4 regions of the Mesorhizobium sp. M1A.F.Ca.ET.072.01.1.1 genome follow, and region 1 is predicted to be linked to each of the others. Evidence: predicted binding sites of a transcription regulator. Region 1 holds the regulator's gene; each other region holds the start of a gene.
The links. The regulator LexA, encoded in region 1, represses DNA repair genes until DNA is damaged. The targets are predictions, from matches to a motif close to TGTTCNNNNTGTGTTCNG.
Positions count from the first base shown of each region.

Region 2: EOA32_RS17195 (nucleoid-associated protein) is a predicted target of LexA. The motif match lies at 1,415-1,432, and genes of this name have one in related genera.
Region 3: EOA32_RS11035 (DNA recombination protein RmuC) is a predicted target of LexA. The motif match lies at 3,715-3,732, and genes of this name have one in related genera.
Region 4: recA (recombinase RecA) is a predicted target of LexA. The motif match lies at 1,224-1,241, and genes of this name have one in related genera.

Region 1 covers NZ_RZSF01000054.1:16,638-21,604, forward strand. Annotated here, with positions in the region: gene trpD (anthranilate phosphoribosyltransferase) at 1-880, shown strand, start outside; gene trpC (indole-3-glycerol phosphate synthase TrpC) at 882-1,697, shown strand; gene moaC (cyclic pyranopterin monophosphate synthase MoaC) at 1,700-2,179, shown strand; gene glp (gephyrin-like molybdotransferase Glp) at 2,181-3,386, shown strand; gene lexA (transcriptional repressor LexA) at 3,502-4,236, shown strand; gene EOA32_RS10810 (ComEC/Rec2 family competence protein) at 4,230-4,967, opposite strand, start outside.
Region 2 covers NZ_RZSF01000113.1:7,436-11,268, reverse strand. Annotated here, with positions in the region: gene EOA32_RS17205 (hypothetical protein) at 210-872, opposite strand; gene EOA32_RS39905 (transcriptional regulator) at 1,022-1,249, shown strand; gene EOA32_RS17195 (nucleoid-associated protein) at 1,529-2,575, shown strand; gene EOA32_RS17190 (RelA/SpoT domain-containing protein) at 2,572-3,558, shown strand.
Region 3 covers NZ_RZSF01000056.1:1,148-6,114, forward strand. Annotated here, with positions in the region: gene EOA32_RS11010 (DUF6481 family protein) at 1-67, shown strand, start outside; gene sugE (quaternary ammonium compound efflux SMR transporter SugE) at 133-447, opposite strand; gene EOA32_RS40545 (hypothetical protein) at 645-770, opposite strand; gene EOA32_RS11025 (cation diffusion facilitator family transporter) at 1,018-1,977, shown strand; gene EOA32_RS11030 (GFA family protein) at 2,012-2,416, shown strand; gene EOA32_RS11035 (DNA recombination protein RmuC) at 2,432-3,682, opposite strand; gene def (peptide deformylase) at 3,786-4,316, shown strand; gene EOA32_RS11045 (plasmid stabilization protein) at 4,735-4,967, shown strand, end outside.
Region 4 covers NZ_RZSF01000292.1:3,573-8,539, reverse strand. Annotated here, with positions in the region: gene EOA32_RS28960 (carbohydrate kinase family protein) at 80-1,018, opposite strand; gene recA (recombinase RecA) at 1,299-2,399, shown strand; gene alaS (alanine--tRNA ligase) at 2,656-4,967, shown strand, end outside.

The DNA of each region.
Region 1 (4,967 bases):
GGCGCTGCGCGTGCGCGGCGAGGCCGTGAGCGAGATCTCCGGCGCGGTCGCCACGATGCGCGCCAAGATGCTCCGCGTCGAAGCCCCGCGCGGCGCCATCGACATCGTCGGCACCGGCGGCGACAATTCGCATTCGGTCAACATTTCGACCGGATCGGCATTCGTCATCGCCGCCGCGGGTGTCCCGGTGGCCAAGCACGGCAATCGCGGCCTGTCCTCGCTGACCGGCGCGGCGGATGTGCTGATGGCGCTCGGCGTCAAGGTCGACATCGCACCGGACACGATCGGCCGCTGCATCCAGGAGGCCGGCGTCGGCTTCATGTTCGCGCCAGCGCATCATCCGGCGATGAAGCATGTCGGTCCTGTCCGGGGCGAGCTCGGCACGCGCACTATCTTCAATCTGCTCGGGCCGCTGTCGAATCCAGCCGGCGTCGGCCGGCAGATGGTTGGCGTCTTCCTGCCCGAATGGATCATGCCGGTAGCTGAGACGCTGAAGGCGCTGGGCACCGATCATGCCTGGGTCGTGCACGGCGACGGTTATGACGAGATCACCACCACGGGCGAGACGCAGGTCGCAGAGCTCGCCGGCGGCGAGATCCGCACGTTTACCCTCACTCCGGAAGCAGTCGGACTGAAGCGGCATAACAAGGAAGACCTGCGCGGCGGCGAAGCGGCCTACAACGCCAGGGCATTGCGCGATATGCTGGGCGGCGCTGCCGGCGCTTATCGCGATACCGTGCTGATGAATGCCGGCGCCGGGCTGGTGGTGGCCGGCAAGGCAACGACGCTCGGCGATGGCATCGAGGCAGCAGCGCAGGCCATCGACAGCGGCCGGGCGCTGGCGGTGCTCGACAAGCTCATCGAGATTTCGAACGGTTAGAATTTTGTCCGATATCCTGCGCAAGATCGAAGCCTACAAGCGCGATGAGATCGCCGCCGCGAAGCTCAGCGCGCCGCTTGCCGAGGTCAAGGCGAAGGCCAAGGATGCGGAACCCCCGCGCAGCTTCCTTGCGGCGCTTGAGGCCAAGCGGAAGGCCGGCGGCTTCGCGCTGATTGCGGAGATCAAGAAGGCCAGCCCTTCCAGGGGCTTGATCCGCGCCGACTTCGACCCGCCGGCGCTCGCCAGGGCCTACCAGCAAGGCGGTGCTGCCTGTCTTTCGGTGCTGACCGACGCACCGTCCTTCCAGGGCGCGCCCGGCTTTCTGACCGCAGCGCGCGCCGCCGTTAGCCTGCCCGCCCTGCGCAAGGATTTCCTCTTCGACCCGTATCAGGTTCATGAAGCCCGCGCCTGGGGCGCGGACGCGATCCTCATCATCATGGCGAGCGTCGACGACGCCTTGGCCAGTGAATTGGAAGCCACGGCCTTCGATCTCGGCATGGACGCGCTGGTCGAGGTGCATGACGGACAGGAGATGGAACGCGCGCTTCGCCTCTCGTCGCGGCTGATCGGCATCAACAACCGCGATTTGAGAACCTTCGAAACCAGTCTCGACGTTTCCGAGCGGCTTGCCGCCATGGTCCCGGCCGACCGGCTGCTGGTCAGCGAGAGCGGCATCCTCACCCATCAGGACTGCCGCCGGCTGGAAAAGAGCAAGATCGGCACCTTCCTGGTTGGCGAAAGCCTGATGCGGCAGCCCGACGTGGCCGCCGCGACCGCCCTTCTGCTGACGGGCAAGGCGCCGGCCGAGGCCGTTTGAGGATGCCTGCGCTTACGCATCTCGGCGCCAAGGGCGAAGCCAACATGGTCGATGTCGGCGGCAAGGCCGAGACGACGCGCACGGCCATCGCCGAAGGGTATGTCACCATGCAGCCGGAAACGCTGGAGATGATCCTGGCCGGCGACGCCAAGAAAGGCGACGTGCTTGGCACGGCGCGCCTCGCCGGCATCATGGCGGCCAAGAAGACGCATGAGCTCATCCCGCTTTGCCATCCCCTCCTTCTGACCAAGGTTGCCGTCGAGATCGAGCCCGATCACGCGCTTCCCGGCCTGAGGGTCACCGCGCTTGCCAGGGTTACCGGCAAGACCGGGGTCGAAATGGAGGCGCTGACCGCGGCGTCGGTTGCCTGCCTCACCATCTACGACATGGCCAAGGCAGCGGACCGCGCCATGGCAATTTCCGGCATCAGGCTGGTCGAGAAGACCGGCGGCAAGTCGGGCGACTACAAGGCAGGTCCTTAGCATGGCTTTGCTTCCGGTCGCCGAGGCGCTCCAACGCCTGTTGGACGGCGCGACCGCGCTGCCAGGCGAAAGCGTGCCGCTGGCCGACGCGGCCGGCCGGGTCCTGGCCGACCCCGTGGTGGCTCTGCGCACCCAGCCGCCCTTCAATGCGTCGGCGATGGACGGCTACGCCGTACGGGCCGCCGACGTAGCCTCGGCGCCGGCCCGGCTCTCCGTGATCGGCATGGCCCCCGCCGGGCGTGGCTTCACCGGCTCTGTCGGCAAGGGCGAGGCCGTGCGCATCTTCACCGGCGCGCCGCTCCCCGAAGGCGCCGATACCATCGTTATCCAGGAGAATGTCCGCGATCTCGGCGGCGGCGGCATCGAAGTGACCGAGCCGACCGCGGAGGGACGAAACGTCCGTCGCCGCGGCCTCGACTTCTGCGAGGGCGACCTGCTCCTCGAAAAAGGCCGCCAGCTCGATCCGGCGGCGCTTTCGCTGGCGGCATCGGCCAACCATCCGAGTCTCAACGTGGTGCGGCAGCCGCTGCTCGCCATCATCGCCACCGGCGACGAATTGCTGCCGCCGGGCAGCGCGCTCGGCCCCGACCAGATCATCTCGTCGAATGCCTATGGCGTCACAGCTACGGCCCAGTCGGTCGGCGCGCGCGCGCTCGACCTCGGCATCGCCGCCGACCGCAAGGACGCGATTGCGGCCCTGGTCAAGAAGGCGGTCAAGGCCGGCGCCGACGTCATCGTCACGCTTGGCGGCGCCTCCGTCGGCGACCACGACTTGATCCATGACGTGCTGACCGGCGAAGGCATGCAGCTTGACTTCTGGAAGATCGCCATGCGTCCCGGCAAGCCGCTGATGTTTGGCCGGCTCGGCGACATTCGCTGCATCGGCCTGCCCGGCAATCCGGTCGCAAGCCTGGTCTGCTCGCAGCTGTTCCTGAAGCCGCTTCTGGCGCGGCTGGGCGGCCGGTCCTGCCGGCAGGAAATCCGCACGGCCCGGTTAGGCGTCGCAATGCACGCCAACGATCTCAGGCAGGACTATGTGCGCGCCGTGGTCCGCGAAGATGCGGGGGCGTTGATCGCAACACCGTTCGGCATCCAGGATTCCTCGATGTTGAGGTTGCTCGCCGATGCCAATGGCCTGATCGTGCGCCCACCCTTCGCACCGGCGGCTGAAGCCGGCGAGGAGTGCAGCGTTCTGATGTTACGCTGAACAAAACGTCAACACATTCACTAAACTTTAAACGGTTGCGGAACACAACTGGAACAGATAGTGTTTGTTCTGGGTTTGTTTTTCGATTCTGGTTTCAGAACCCATGGGGGCCGCCATGCTGACGCGCAAACAACATGAACTGCTGATGTTCATCCATGAACGGCTCAAGGAAAGTGGCATTCCGCCGTCTTTCGACGAGATGAAGGAAGCGCTCGACCTTGCCTCGAAATCGGGCATCCACCGCCTGATCACGGCGCTGGAGGAGCGCGGTTTCATTCGCCGGCTGCCGAACCGGGCGCGTGCCCTCGAAGTGTTGCGCCTGCCTGACTCGATCGCGCCCGGCCTCAATGCGGCGAAGAAATTCTCGCCGAGCGTCATCCAGGGTGGCCAAGGCAATCTCGGCCGCCAGATCAAACCGGCGGCGCCCGCCCGCACGCCGACGCCCAGCAATGACGACGACGCCGTTTCAGCCGTCTCCATCCCGGTGATGGGTCGCATTGCCGCCGGCGTGCCGATCGACGCCATCCAGCACCAGACGCATTCGATCACAGTGCCGCCGGACATGATCGCGGGCGGCGAGCACTACGCGCTCGAGGTCAAAGGCGACTCGATGATCGAGGCCGGCATCTTCGATGGTGATACGGTCATCATCCGCAACGCCAGCACTGCGAGCCCCGGGGAGATCGTCGTGGCGCTGGTCGACGACGAGGAGGCGACGCTGAAGCGCTTCCGCCGCAAGGGCGCCTCCATCGCGCTCGAGGCTGCCAATCCGGCCTATGAGACCCGCATCTTTGGTCCCGATCGCGTCAAGGTTCAAGGCAAGCTGGTGGGGCTCATCCGCCGCTACTGAGGGGGCTGCGGCTTGGCTTCCGGCTTCTCGGGCTTCTTGTAAGGCGCTAACCCCCTCGCCTCACGCGAGTAGCGCCGCTGTTCGTGCCAAGGGCGGTACGGTTTTTCGACGGCGTATTGAATGGATGCTCGCGCCGTCGCCGATTGCGGATCGAAGAAGACGGCGGCACTGCCGTCGCGCGCGAGCTGCCGCTTGGTGACGACGAGGATACGTGGATCGCGGCAGGGATTGTAGGCCGTGGCGTCGTTGATGACGATGAGGTCTGCAAAGTCGCAGGCAGGTCGGGAAGCTTCGCGGTTCTCGGCGAGCGCGACGATCGCGCCCGATGGATGCCGGCCAATGCAGAGATCGCCCGTGCAGTAAAAGGGCGATCCAGGCGGCAAGTCGACGGGATCGGCTATGTCCAGCGTGCCCTTGGCGAATGTCTCCGGCGGCACGATCGTTTCGGCCTTGAGCGCGCGTTTCCAGTTATCGGTGGTGAACTCGTTGGAGCGGGCACGATTGACGGCGAGTTCGCCGCCGCCGATCGGCATCGCCACCAGATGCGCGTCCTCCGAGATCAGCAGGTCCGGCGTGCGCACCTGCGGGATGATCATGACGGCCGCGACTGCCAAAGGAATTGCGGCCAGCCTCAGCCAGGTAGTCGCCATCGTGGCGATGACGAGCGCGATCGTCGCCAGCAGCACCGAATGGATCGAGATCAGGCCCACGGCATCGACCGGCGACCACTC
Region 2 (3,833 bases), on a different contig from region 1:
AGCAACCAAAGCAAGGGGGCCAAGCCAAATGCGATGTGACTCGGGATCGATTTTTTGGTGAGCGGCCAGATCGCAGCAGCCGGTAAGTCACTCCACCATCGCGGGGTGACTTGCGCTCTGAACACTGAATCTGAAGCTTAGCCGCAAACGTCGCCGCGTGACACGCTCGGGACAGGTATCGCCCGGTTTGGGGCGGCACTAGCGCGTCCTCATTGCTCGTTGGCGTTGACAATGCTTGCCGGGTCGATGTCATGGCAGCGGGCAAGGTCATCGAGCATCGACCGGATATGACGCCATGGGAAATCGTCTGGATTCTCCCAATGTTCACCGTAGTGCAGGATAACCAAAAGCTTAGCCAACACACCTTCAACCGAGCGTGCCGGAGACAGAGGTAGGTCATCCAGCAGCGCCTGTTCCGCCGCCTCGGATCGCTGTATTAATTCATCTGTTCTCGAAAAGCCGATCTCGACATCAGCAGCGTCCCAGCGCGCCTGATGCGCGGCTAGATCTGCAAGCGCCCTGCCCCATGCCACTTCGTTTTCAGAAGAATAGAGTTTGTCGAGACTTTCGACGGAATGGACCGTCCTTTCCCCACCGTCGCGAAGTTGCATCTTAGCACAGGGAAAGCCAACCGCTTCGACGAGATATGTCTCCAACTGCTGTTGTTGCCGGCATAGCGCCAAGGTCGAGCGGTGAACCTCGTGCCATTTCGCACACAAGCGGAGAACTGGATCGCCCTGCCGACCCTTAACCGAAATATTCTCGCGCGCCCGTGCGCCAAATGGCCACAAAGCACCCATGGCAACAATCTGCGTCATCAGCAGCCGCCGGGTGACGGAAGACAAAGTCGTGCTATGGTCGGAATCAGCCATGATCCGAGCTCCCTAAAGCTTTGGTTGTGGTCAGGCTGCTGGAGGTGGTCTCAACACCATCAGCAGCCGCACTAGGCTATAATCGTATCAGGGATACGATAGCTCGGTCGGGACTGCGGATCAACGAAAATCGTATCAATGTTACGAAAATGAATGCAGTCCAATGTAAAATGGCGCGTGTGGCACTTGGGTGGGGAACAAGAGATTTAGCGCGCAACGCACGCGTATCACCAGATACTGTCGCCCGCTTTGAACGAGGCGAGCAGCTCAAGGGTTCTACCGTGGCGTCGCTCCGAACAACTCTTGAAGCTGCTGGGATCGAATTCATCCCAGAGAACGGCGGAGGCCCTGGTGTGCGTTTGGCCAAGAGCCACTAGCGACAGCCCGATCACGCTTGCATTGCTTCAAACCTAAGCCAAAGGCTTGGGCTGCGTTTCTGACTTTCAGTCCGCGGGTCCGACAGGTGTCGACGCCGCAGTTCAGCGCCGATCATGGCGGACCTCCCTACGATTCCCCGTCAGAAATTCAGGACGGAGGCGTTGTGTTCGCTCTTTGTTCTGCTATCCTTCTTTAACCTGCTCAGAATAACATTCTTCGATATTTTCGAAGGGGATTGAGTTTTGCTTGTAGAGAATCTTTCTATTGGCCGAGTCGTTATGCATGAGGTATTCCAGAGGAAAGACGGGCCCAATTTAGTGCCGCCATCCTACGGCAAGGAGCTCGAGATACTGGATGCCAAGGCGATCAGTCATTTTGGGATGCGTATCACTGACGCGCTCTCCGCGCAGTCCAAAAGCATAGAGATGCAGATAGTGAAGACCAATGACGCGAGCGTGGTTGGAACTGCTCGACGTCTTGTGCTCGCACCCGACTCCGATTTTCCAAACATCTCCAATCACATGGCCGATGCCCTCGCTGACGCACAGAAATCACGAGGGATTCCCGGCGGAATGCTTCTGGTCTTCGATGGAAAAGTCGGAGGTGACGGAAAGCCTTTCTTAGGCGTGATTAAAGCGGAGATGCAGTCCGGCTTTCAACGCCGGCTCGCTGCTGCAAAAGTGGTAACCGAATTTCTCGAGAACATCTTTCTTACGCCAGCCACCAGACTTTACAAGCTTGCTCTGTTCATCTCTGAAGATGTCGCCGTCACGGCGAGCACAAGTTGGCGATGCTTCGTATTTGACAGCAACATCACCGCCGCCCGCAGGGAGAACGCGGCCGTATATTTCTACGACGGTTTTCTCGGCTGCGCCTTTCCTGAAAGCGGGAAATACGAAACCGCGAAGTTCTTCGACCTCACGAAGGAATTCGTTCGCACATCAGTAAACGACCGAGACCTCCGAAGGGACCTGGGCGACGCGCTGTTCGCGTTTGTTAAGGTAGATCAGGCCCCCACCTTCACCTCGCAACAGTTCGGCGACACGTATCTGCCACCCGAATTGCGCGACCCATTCAACAGGTTCCTCGAAGCCAAGAAATTCCCGACTGATAGAGCCGTGGTTCGGGACATTAGCGAGATGGGTGGTAGGCTGCGGCGCCGGAAGTACAAGTTTGGTCCAGACATCGAGTTCTCGGCGTCCCCGGACGCGATACGCAATGGCACCGTGACAATCGAGGATGTCCCGCCAAGCGATGTTTCCGATAGCGAGGGTGCAAGTTGGACCAGGATCACGGTCCGCAGGCCAGTCACCGAACAGCTATGACGACCGAGCTCGAGATCCTGCGGCGCTGGGAGGCGGAGAAGCAGTACTACGATGCCTGGGGCAGGTTCATCGTCCACGCGGTCATCGACGGGCTCTCGACCCAGGTGGAGGCGCCGGATCTGTTCCTGCGCCTTCCGGTTAAGCACAGGCTGAAGGAGAACAAGTCGCTTATCCAGAAGGCACTCTATCGCGGCAAGGGCTATGCAAGCCCGTATGACGATATCGAGGACAAGGTGGGAATCCGGTTCGTCGTGCTCACCTCAGACGAAATACCCATCGTCGAGAAGGCAATCACCGAATTCGGTGACAAATACTGGTTCTGGGAAAAGGCCCGGGACTTCGCCGAGGAGCGAGCCCGCAAGCCTTGGGAGTTCGGATATCAGTCGGTCCACTATGTGGTTCGGGCAAAGGCGGGGATCGTCTTCGAGGGCGTTCCTATGCCGCTGGACATTCCGTGCGAGATCCAGGTCCGCACGCTGCTGCAGCATGCTTTCAGCGAAGTCACCCACGACACAATCTACAAGCCGAGCGTCAAATCGACGCCTGAGATGATGCGGGCTGCGGCAAAGGCGATGGCGTTGATCGAAGCGACTGACGACTACTTCCGCCAAGTCGGAAGCCTCATCGACGCATCGGTCAAGAGCGTCAAAGCACTGATCGACGCCTTGTCCGTGTACTACAGAGACCAGATCGGCGTAGAAGCGACTGTCACCACTCTCGACGGCGAGCTGACCGAGGCGTACCTGCCACTGGCCGGCGAGAACTCAATCGAAGACATCCTCCTTTGGCTGAACACTAAGGATTTCGTCATGGAGCGCATCAAGGGTCGACTAGAAGACCAGACCCTATTCGCTTTGCCCTCAATCTTGTTGCTCTACTTCGTGGTGGGTAATTTCCCGAGCATAGCCACCTCGCCCGGTTTACTGACCGATGAGGAACTCGCGCCGATATACTCCGACCTTGGCTTGGCCCTTCCGCAGTAGGCCACAAGCAATCAGAGGCGTCTGTACCGGAGCAGCAGCTGATGAGTCGCGCATTTCCCCTGAGAAACGTTGCGCTTGAAGGAGTTGTGCCAATATAAGCTCACCAAGCGTGGACATTGACGGGTGCCCGCTAGCTTGGTTCTCAAATTTGACGGCGAATGACCGCAAGGCCGCCTGCTTATTGCAAATCCCGTCCGAAACCCGCTTGGCCGATAACGGCCCCTTTTTCAGTCACTGAACTTGCTAAGAGAGACGTGCTCATCGGCGGCAGGAAC
Region 3 (4,967 bases), on a different contig from region 1:
CGATGCGCGCTACGCCGCCCGCAAGGCGCGCGTCGGTCGCACGCCTCCTGGCTTCTCGGCCCGCTAGGTTCGAGTTCGTTCGAAAAATGAATCAGGGTCGCCAGGAGCGGCCCTGAACGCGTTCGTGCTGCATCAGGCGACGAGCTTCAGCCCGACGATGCCGCAGACGATCAGGCCGATGCAGGCAAGCCGCACCGCGGTCGCCGGCTCGCCGAGCAGCCAGATGCCGAGCAAGGCCGTGCCGACAGTGCCGATGCCGGTCCACACCGCATAGGCCGTGCCGACGGGCAATGTCTTCAACGCAAGCCCGAGCAGGCCAAGGCTGACGATCATCGAGACGATTGTGAGCACGGTCGGCAGCGGCTTCGAGAAACCATCGGTATATTTGAGGCCGATCGCCCAGCCGATCTCGAACAGGCCAGCGAAGAAAAGGAAGATCCAGGACATCGCGAACGCTCCATCGATCGAGCATCGAATGCTCGACGTTTGACGTGGCGGGTCGTCCCGGCCGGGTTTCGGGGAAGCGAGGTCGTCCTCGCGGTACCGATATAGTGAGTTCTGTCCCCCGATCAACAAAACACCGGCAGCATTCGGCATGCCGCCGGTTCAAATCCGCATCGAGACGGATCGGCCGCGCTGACGGCCTACTTCTCCTTGATGCGCATCGCCTTGACCGGCGGCGCCTTCGGAGCCGGGGCCGCGGCCGGTTTCTTGGCGTCCTTTTTCGGCTTGCGGGGTTCCTTGCCCGCCTTCATCGCACCTTTCGCCATGATTCGCTCCTCCGATTTGTGGGCAGCACAAGTGAAACAAGAGAAGCGCCCGACCGCAAGAGGCCGCTTGCAGCTTCGAAAGCCGGCTTGCGCTATGTCAACCGTTTTCCCTTGATCCCGCGACCTCGGGATCGATCAGGCAACAGAAATGCATAGGGGCATCTGAACCTCGGAGCGGCTGGCGCATTGTCGGTGGAGCTTTGGGCGGCGGCCGCTGAGCTCCCACTTGGAAGAGGATCGGAAGCGCATGGCAGGGCATAGCGGCTCGAAAAGAGTGATCTACGCCGCGCTCGCCGGCAATGTTGCGATCGCCCTGACCAAATTCGCCGCAGCGTCCTTCACAGGCTCTTCAGCCATGCTGTCGGAGGGCGTGCATTCGCTGGTCGACACCGGCAATGGCGCGCTTCTGCTTTACGGCATGCGCCGTGCCGCGCGCCCGCCCGACCGCACGCATCCGCTCGGACACGGACGCGAACTCTATTTCTGGAGCTTTATCGTAGCCCTTCTGGTTTTCGCGCTGGGCGCGGGCGTTTCCTTCTATGAGGGCGTGATCCACATCATGGCGCCCGAGCCGATCGTCAACGCCAAGGTCAACTACATCGTGCTTGGTCTTTCTTTTCTGTTCGAAGGCAGTTCCTGGCTGGTGGCGCTGAAGGAGTTCCGGGGACAGAAGGGAAGGCTGGGTTGGTTCGAGGCGGTCCGGATGAGCAAGGATCCCAGCATCTACACGGTGCTGTTCGAGGACAGCGCCGCGCTGCTCGGCCTCGTCGTCGCCTTCGTCGGCATCCTGTCTGCCGAGCTCCTGGGTATCCCCGAGCTCGACGGCGCCGGCTCGATCGGCATCGCCGTCATCCTGGGCGCCACCGCCATCTTCTTGGCGCGCGAGAGCAAGGGTCTGCTCATCGGTGAGCCCGCTTCGCCCGAGGTGCAGCGCAAGGTTCTGGCGATCGCTCAGGAAGACCCGGCCGTGCAGCGGGCGAACGGCATACTGAGCGTCCATATCGGCCCGGAGGAGATCGTCGCAGGCCTAAGCATCGAATTCGAGGATCATCTCACGGCGCCTGAGATCGAAGCCTGCGTTGAACGCCTGGAGGCGCGACTGAAAAGCGACATGCCCGAAATCACCAGGCTGTTCGTCAAGCCGCAGGCGACTGGCACATGGGAGCGCAGGCGTAAGGCTATCGCCGGGGCCTTCGAAGAGGATTAGATTTGAGCGAAGCAATCTTTTGGGAGCATGCCGAATGAGAATCGACGGCGGGTGTCATTGCGGCGCCATCACCTACGAAGCGGAGGTCGATCCCGAAAAGACCTCGATCTGCCATTGCACCGATTGCCAGCAACTGACGGGAACGGCCTTTCGCGTGACGGTGGGCGCGCCAGAAGAGGATTACCGGATCACCAAGGGCACGCCGAAGGTCTACATCAAGACCGGATCCAGCGGCGCCAAGCGCGCGCAGGGGTTTTGCGGCGAATGCGGATCGCATCTCTATGCGACGTCGGTTGGCGATGGTCCGAAAATCTACGGCATTAGGGTGGGTACAGCGCGCCAGCGCGACCAACTGGTGCCGAAAAGACAGGTCTGGCACCGCTCGGCGTTGCACTGGCTGCCGGAAATCGAAGGCATCACGACCATCGAGGAGCAGTAACGGAGTTACGGCAGCTCAGTCGTCGCCTTCGACGACGCGCAGCCTGAGCTGACCCGTCTTGGAATCGGCCACGCGCGCGCCCGCCTCCACCTTGGCAGGACCGCGTGGCGGTTCGGGTTCGCCCTCGGCGAACTCCAGCGCCTCGATCTTCTGCCCGCGTTTGGTGACCTTCGTCGTCGAGACGAGGATGTCGTCGATATCCCTGGCCGCCTGGCCGAAATGCGTCTGCAACCGGCGCACGCGCTCGTCGACTCGCGCCACATCCTCCATCAGGCGGATGACCTCGCCCTGGATCAGATGCGCCTGCTCGCGCATGCGCGCGTCCTTCAGGATTGCCTGGATGACCTGGATCGACAGCATCAGCAATGACGGCGAGACGATGACGACGCGGGCGCGGTGCGCCTTCTGCACCACGGGCTCGAAATTCTCGTGAATCTCGGCGAACACCGATTCCGAGGGCACGAACATGAAGGCGGTGTCCTGCGTCTCGCCCTGGATCAGGTATTTTTCCGCGATGTCGCGGATATGCACCTCGATGTCGCGCCGGAACGCCTGCGCCGCCGCCTTCTGCAAGTCGGCGGCTTCGGCGGCACGAATGGCATTCCAGGCCTCCAGCGGAAACTTGGCGTCGATGGCGAGCATCGGCGCGCCGTTCGGCATCCGCACCAGGCAGTCGGGCCGGCTGCCGTTGGAAAGGCTCGCCTGGAACTCGTACGCGCCGTGCGGCAGGCCGTCGGCAATGATTGTTTCCATGCGCGACTGGCCGAAGGCGCCGCGAGTCTGCTTGTTGGAGAGGATCGCCTGCAGCTGCACGACCTGTCCGGCTAAAGATTGGATGTTGCCCTGCGCCGTGTCGATCACCGCCAGCCGCTCCTGCAGCTTGGCCAGGCTCTCATGCGTCGACTTGGTCTGCTCAGCCATGGTCTGGCCAAGGCGGCCGGTCATGGCGTCGAGCCGCTGTCCGAGCGATTGGGTGAGCTCGGCCTGCCTGGCGCCGAACACTTCGGCGATCGCGCCCATGCGACCCTGCATCTCGGCCTGCGCCTGAAGAATGTCCGCCATCCTGGCCTCGGTGTCGCGGGCATGGTCGGCCGCTTCTGCCGCCGCTGCCGCGCGCGCCTTTCCCGCGCGCCACAACGCGATGACGAGCGCCAGGAACAGCGCCAGCAGCAGCAGCGCTCCGAAGCCAAGCGCCTCGCCGAGCCTGATTGTGGTGGCGCCGAGCCGCGCGACGGGTTGCGAAAGGATCGAGGTCATGTCGTTCATTTGGGCAGCATAGCCGATTCGCTCTGCTGGCACAGATCAAAACGTGAACAAGTCAAAGCCGCCCCGGTTGACGCTTTTCCATCGACGTCTTAGGTGAGACGCCATGTCGATCAAGCCGCTCATCATCCTTCCCGATCCGATCCTGCGCCAGGTTTCCAAACCGGTCGAGCGCGTCGACGGTGACTTGCGCAAGCTCACCGACGACATGCTGGAAACCATGTATGACGCGCCGGGAATCGGGCTGGCGGCGATCCAGGTCGGCGAGCCGCGGCGTTTGCTGGTCATCGACCTCGCCAAGGAAGGCGAGCCGCCGGCGCCGCATGTCTTCATCAATCCGGAAATCCTCGAAAGCTCCGACGAGCGCTCGGTCTATGAGGAAGGCTGCCTGTCGATCCCTGACTACTATGCCGAGGTCGAGCGTCCCGCAGCGGTGCGGGTGAAATATCTCGACCGCGACGGCAAGCTGCAGGAGATGCAGGCCGAAGGCCTGATGGCGACCTGCCTGCAGCACGAGATCGACCATCTTAACGGCGTGCTGTTCATCGACCACATCTCGAAGCTGAAGCGCGACATGGTGGTCAGGAAATTCAAGAAGCTCGCCAAGGACAAGGCGCCGGGCAAGATGGCGGGCTGAACCTCATTCGAGCATTCCACGCAGGATCCAGTCTTTCCCGACTTCGATGGCTTTGGAAGCCAATTCAAACGCAAGCGCGCGAGACTTTGGCGAGAATATTAAACCACGACTAATGCCACTGCAAAAAGCGGCGTGAGGTAGACAGCGAATGCTCGCTCACGTCGTTTGGACAACTCGCCCTTCGTAGATTCCTCATCGAGCGATTTGAACCTGGCGTACGACACGCCCCAATGTCTTTTGACGAGTCTTCATATGAATGGCTCCGAAGGGGCAAGAGGCCCGAATCATATGAGGAAAGCATTCGAACTTGGTTACCGAAGAGTCTTTAAGCGCCGCGCAAACCCGTGCTGGGTATGATTGAGCAAATCGTCTAACCATGATATCATGATATCAAATTGGAGGCTTAGCCTTGAGCGATATGCTAATCAGAAACGTACCAGAACCCCTAAAGCGCGAAATTGAGCAAGCCGCTCGAAAAGTCGGCCAGAGCCTATCGGGCAAAGCCATCGATCTTTTGTGGAAGGGCATGAGTGTGGAAAAGGAAAGAAGGCTAGAGCCAAACTTCTCAGCATGGGAGAGTATCCGCTCCGCATTCGCAAACGAAAGCGCAATTGACAACGAGTTTGCTGAGACAATGGCTGAAATCGAAGC
Region 4 (4,967 bases), on a different contig from region 1:
TCGATGAAGGGGCGGGCGGTTTCGGGCGTCATGTCCGTTCTCCACTCCGGAGAAAACTCCGGCAAGATAGTTTGTGGCCCTATGCCACCACCCGCGCCTCGTGCACAAGGGCAAGCGCCTGGCCAAAACTGCCGGCGGTGAAAGACGGTACCGCCTCGGCGCTCTCAATGGCGAGCATCGCTGCGGCAACACCTTCGCGCAGTGCCCTCCGCAAAGGGAGCCCGCGCAGCAGCGCGGCAACCGTGGCTCCGGTCAGGGCGTCGCCGGCGCCGGTCACGTCGGCAACTCGTCGCGGGGCGGGCGGGTCGATGGCGAAGACGCCCGATTGGTCGAAGCCGAGCACCGGAGCACTGCCAGCCGTGATCACGCCTGCCGTCAAGCCCAGTCGCCTGAGTTCCCCGACAAGATCGCGGCCGGAGATATCCGCACCAGCCAGCGCCGCCGCCTCTCGGCGGTTCATGAACAGCAGCGAAAGATTGCCGAGCAGCGGCGCTAGCCGCACCACCTTGGCTGGCGAGACGGCGATGGCGAAAACCGGTCTGTCGCCGGCTTGCGCAACCAGGCGCTCGAGGGCCGCCGTCGGCAGGTTCGCGTCGCAGAGGATCGCGTCTGCCTCGGCGATCGCCTCGCGCACCTTGGCGCGGCGGATCTGCTTGGGGAAGGCGAGGTCGTAAAGGCCCATGTCGGCAAAGCCGACGATCAGTTCCCCCTCGCTGTCGATCAGCGCAGTGTAGCTCGGCGTCGTGCGGTCGAGGAACACCGCCGAAAGGTCGGCGATGCCGGCCTCGTCGATCGCCGATGCGACGGTCTCACCCGCCGCATCGCCGCCGCGCACCGAAAGCAGCGAGGCCGAGACGCCGCGCTTCACAATGCTGCGCAGCGCGTTGAAGACGCCGCCGCCGACATCCTCGCGCATGATGCCGGGATTGGATGCGGCGGGCACGTAAGGGCCCGAGACCTGGCCGCGCCGGTCGATATGGGCGCCGCCCAGCGCCAGGATATTTGGGGATGTCGGCATGCCGCGGAGGTGACCTCGTTGATTGTTTGCGTGCGCACACTAGGTTTCCGCGCATCGCCCCGCAATCGGGTCGCGATTCGGGCCGCCCGGATAACGAGATCTCGCTTGGATCAGCAGCACTGGTTCGCGCCATCTCTAGTGAGACAAAAATAGAACAAATCCAGATATTGTTTGTTTTCCAGTCATTTGTTGCCTCTTGCCAGATGAGAACAAAAAAGGTACAAACCGGCAGGGATCACGGATTGTCCGGCCTTCATTGACGACCAAGGGGTGATGTATCATGGCTCAGAATAGTTTGCGGCTTGTAGAGGATAAGGCAGTGGACAAATCAAAGGCTCTGGATGCGGCGCTGTCGCAAATCGAGCGCGCTTTCGGCAAGGGCTCGATCATGCGGCTCGGCGCCAATGAGCAGGTGGTCGAGATCGAAACCGTGCCGACGGGATCGCTCGGGCTGGACATCGCGCTCGGCGTTGGCGGGCTGCCGCGCGGCCGCATCATCGAAATCTACGGGCCGGAAAGCTCGGGCAAGACGACGCTGGCGCTGCACACGGTTGCGGAAGCCCAGAAGAAGGGTGGTATCTGCGCCTTCGTCGATGCCGAGCACGCGCTCGATCCGGTCTATGCCCGCAAGCTCGGCGTCGATCTCGAAAACCTTCTGATCTCGCAGCCCGACACGGGTGAGCAGGCGCTGGAGATCTGCGACACGCTGGTGCGCTCCGGCGCCATCGACGTTCTGGTGGTCGATTCGGTGGCGGCACTGACGCCGCGCGCCGAAATCGAGGGCGAGATGGGCGATGCGCTGCCCGGCCTGCAGGCCCGCCTGATGAGCCAGGCGCTGCGCAAGCTGACGGCATCGATCTCGCGCTCCAACACCATGGTCATCTTCATCAACCAGATCCGTATGAAGATCGGCGTCATGTTCGGCTCGCCGGAAACCACGACCGGCGGCAACGCGCTGAAATTCTACGCCTCGGTGCGCCTCGACATCCGCCGCATCGGCTCGGTCAAGGATCGCGACGAAGTGGTCGGCAACCAGACCCGCGTCAAGGTGGTGAAGAACAAGCTGGCTCCGCCCTTCAAGGTGGTCGAGTTCGACATCATGTATGGCGAGGGCGTGTCGAAGACCGGCGAGCTCGTCGATCTTGGGGTCAAGGCCGGCGTGGTCGAGAAGTCGGGCGCTTGGTTTTCCTACAATTCGCAGCGTCTCGGTCAGGGCCGTGAGAACGCCAAGCTTTTCCTGCGCGACAATCCGGACACGGCGCGCGAGATCGAGCTGGCGCTGAGGCAGAATGCCGGGCTGATCGCCGAAAAATTCCTCGAGAACGGCGGCTCCGAAGGCGGTGGTGACGACAGCTTCGAGGACGAGGCTGGCGCGATGTAGGCACTGCCGGAGTTCGGCCATAATCCGGATCCATTATCTAAAGAGTTCCCTAGTACTGCGTTCGAACCGCCGGCCTTCGTGCCGGCGGTTTGCGTTTGGGGGCGAGGGCACAGGCCGCCCAGCCGGAGGATTGGCCTTGGTTCCGTGTTTCTGGACAGGGTCAAGAGCTACGGCTAAAAGGCCAATCTATCTTCTGACACACGAAAGCCCATTTGCCGCCGGCCTGGCCGGCGGTTTTCGCGAAAAGGCAGTATCCATGAGTGGCGTGAACGAGATCCGGTCGACATTCCTCGACTACTTCCGCAAGGAGGGTCATGAGATCGTCGCCTCCAGCCCGCTGGTGCCGCGCAACGATCCGACGCTGATGTTCACCAACGCCGGCATGGTGCAGTTCAAGAACGTGTTCACCGGCCTGGAGAAGCGGTCCTATTCGCGCGCCGCGACCGCGCAGAAGAGCGTGCGCGCCGGCGGCAAGCACAACGATCTCGACAATGTCGGCTACACCGCGCGCCATCTCACCTTCTTCGAGATGCTCGGCAATTTCTCGTTCGGCGATTATTTCAAGGAGCGCGCTATCGAGCTTGCCTGGAACCTGATCACCAAGGAATTCGGCCTGCCGAAGGACAAGCTTCTGGTCACCGTCTATCACACCGACGACGAGGCGGCCGGTTACTGGAAGAAGATCGCCGGCTTCTCGGACGACCGCATCATCCGCATTCCGACCTCTGACAATTTCTGGGCGATGGGCGACACCGGTCCCTGTGGTCCGTGCTCGGAGATATTCATCGATCGCGGCGAGCATATCTGGGGCGGTCCGCCCGGCAGCCCGGAGGAGGACGGCGACCGGTTCCTCGAATTCTGGAACCTGGTGTTCATGCAATATGAGCAGGTGACGAAAGACGAGCGCATCGACCTGCCGCGCCCCTCGATCGATACCGGTATGGGCCTGGAGCGCATGGCTTCGATCCTTCAGGGAGTGGAGAGCGTCTTTGAGACCGACCTGTTCCGGCATCTGATCGATGCGGCATGCTCGGCGCTCGGGCACGGTCACAACCAGGAGAACGCAGCATCCTTCCGCGTGATCGCGGATCATTTGCGCTCGTCATCCTTCCTGGTGGCCGACGGCGTGCTGCCCTCCAATGAAGGCCGCGGCTATGTGCTGCGTCGCATCATGCGTCGCGCCATGCGCCACGCGCAGCTGCTCGGCGCCAAGGAGCCGCTGATGTGGAAGCTGGTGCCCGCGCTGGTGCGCGAGATGGGCCAGGCCTATCCGGAACTGGTGCGTGGCGAAGCGCTGATCACAGAGACGCTGAAGCTCGAGGAGACGCGCTTCCGCAAGACGCTGGTCCGCGGTCTCGGCCTGCTTTCGGAGGCGACGGAACAGCTGCACGCCGGCGACATGCTGGATGGCGAGACGGCCTTCAAACTCTACGACACCTATGGCTTCCCGCTCGACCTGACGCAGGATGCGCTGCGCCAACGCGACATCTCGGTCGATCTTGCCGGCTTCACCGCTGCGATGGAGCGGCAGAAGGCGGAAGCGCGCGCGCACTGGGCGGGGTCGGGCGAAGCGGCGACCGAGACGGTCTGGTTCCCGGTGCGCGAGCAGACCGGCGCCACCGATTTCCTCGGTTACGAGACGGAAGAGGCGGAAGGCCTGATCCAGGCCTTGGTCAAGGATGGCAAGATCGTCGACAGCGCCGGGCAGGGCGACGCGGTTGCCGTCGTCGTCAACCAGACGCCGTTCTATGGCGAATCCGGTGGCCAGATGGGCGATACCGGCATGATGTCCGGCGACGGCTTCTCGATCGAGGTCACCGACACGCAAAAGAAGGCCGACGGGCTCTTCGTGCATTTGGGCAAGGTGACGCGCGGTACGATCAAGACCGGCGCTGCCGTGGAGCTAAAGGTCGATCACGCGCGCCGTTCGAAGCTGCGCGCCAATCACTCCGCGACGCATCTCATCCACGAGGCGCTGCGTGAGGTGCTGGGCACCCATGTCGCGCAGAAGGGTTCGCTGGTCGCGCCTGATCGCCTCCGCTTCGACATCTCGCACAACAAGCCGATCTCGGCCGAGGAGATCGAGGATGTCGAGCGCATGGCCAACGAGATCGTTGTGCAGAACAGTCCGGTGACGACGCGGCTGATGTCGGTGGACGATGCTATTGCCGAGGGCGCGATGGCGCTGTTCGGCGAGAAATACGGCGACGAGGTGCGCGTCGTTTCGATGGGCACCGGCCTGCACGGCGCCAAGGCCAACCGTCCCTATTCGGTCGAGCTCTGCGGCGGCACGCATGTCAGGTCGACCGGCGATATCGGCCTTGTGCGCATCCTGTCGGACAGCGCGGTCGCCGCCGGCGTGCGCCGCATCGAGGCGCTGACCGGCGAGGCGGCGCGCAGGCATCTCGACGAGCAGGACAAGCGCCTGAAGGCAGCCGCGGCGACCTTGAGGATCTCGCCGGCCGACGTTCCGGCGCGTGTCGAGACTTTGCTCGAGGAGCGCAAGAAACTCGAGAAAGAGCTCACCGAGGCGCGCAAGAAACTGGCCCTTGGCGGCGGCGCGGCCGT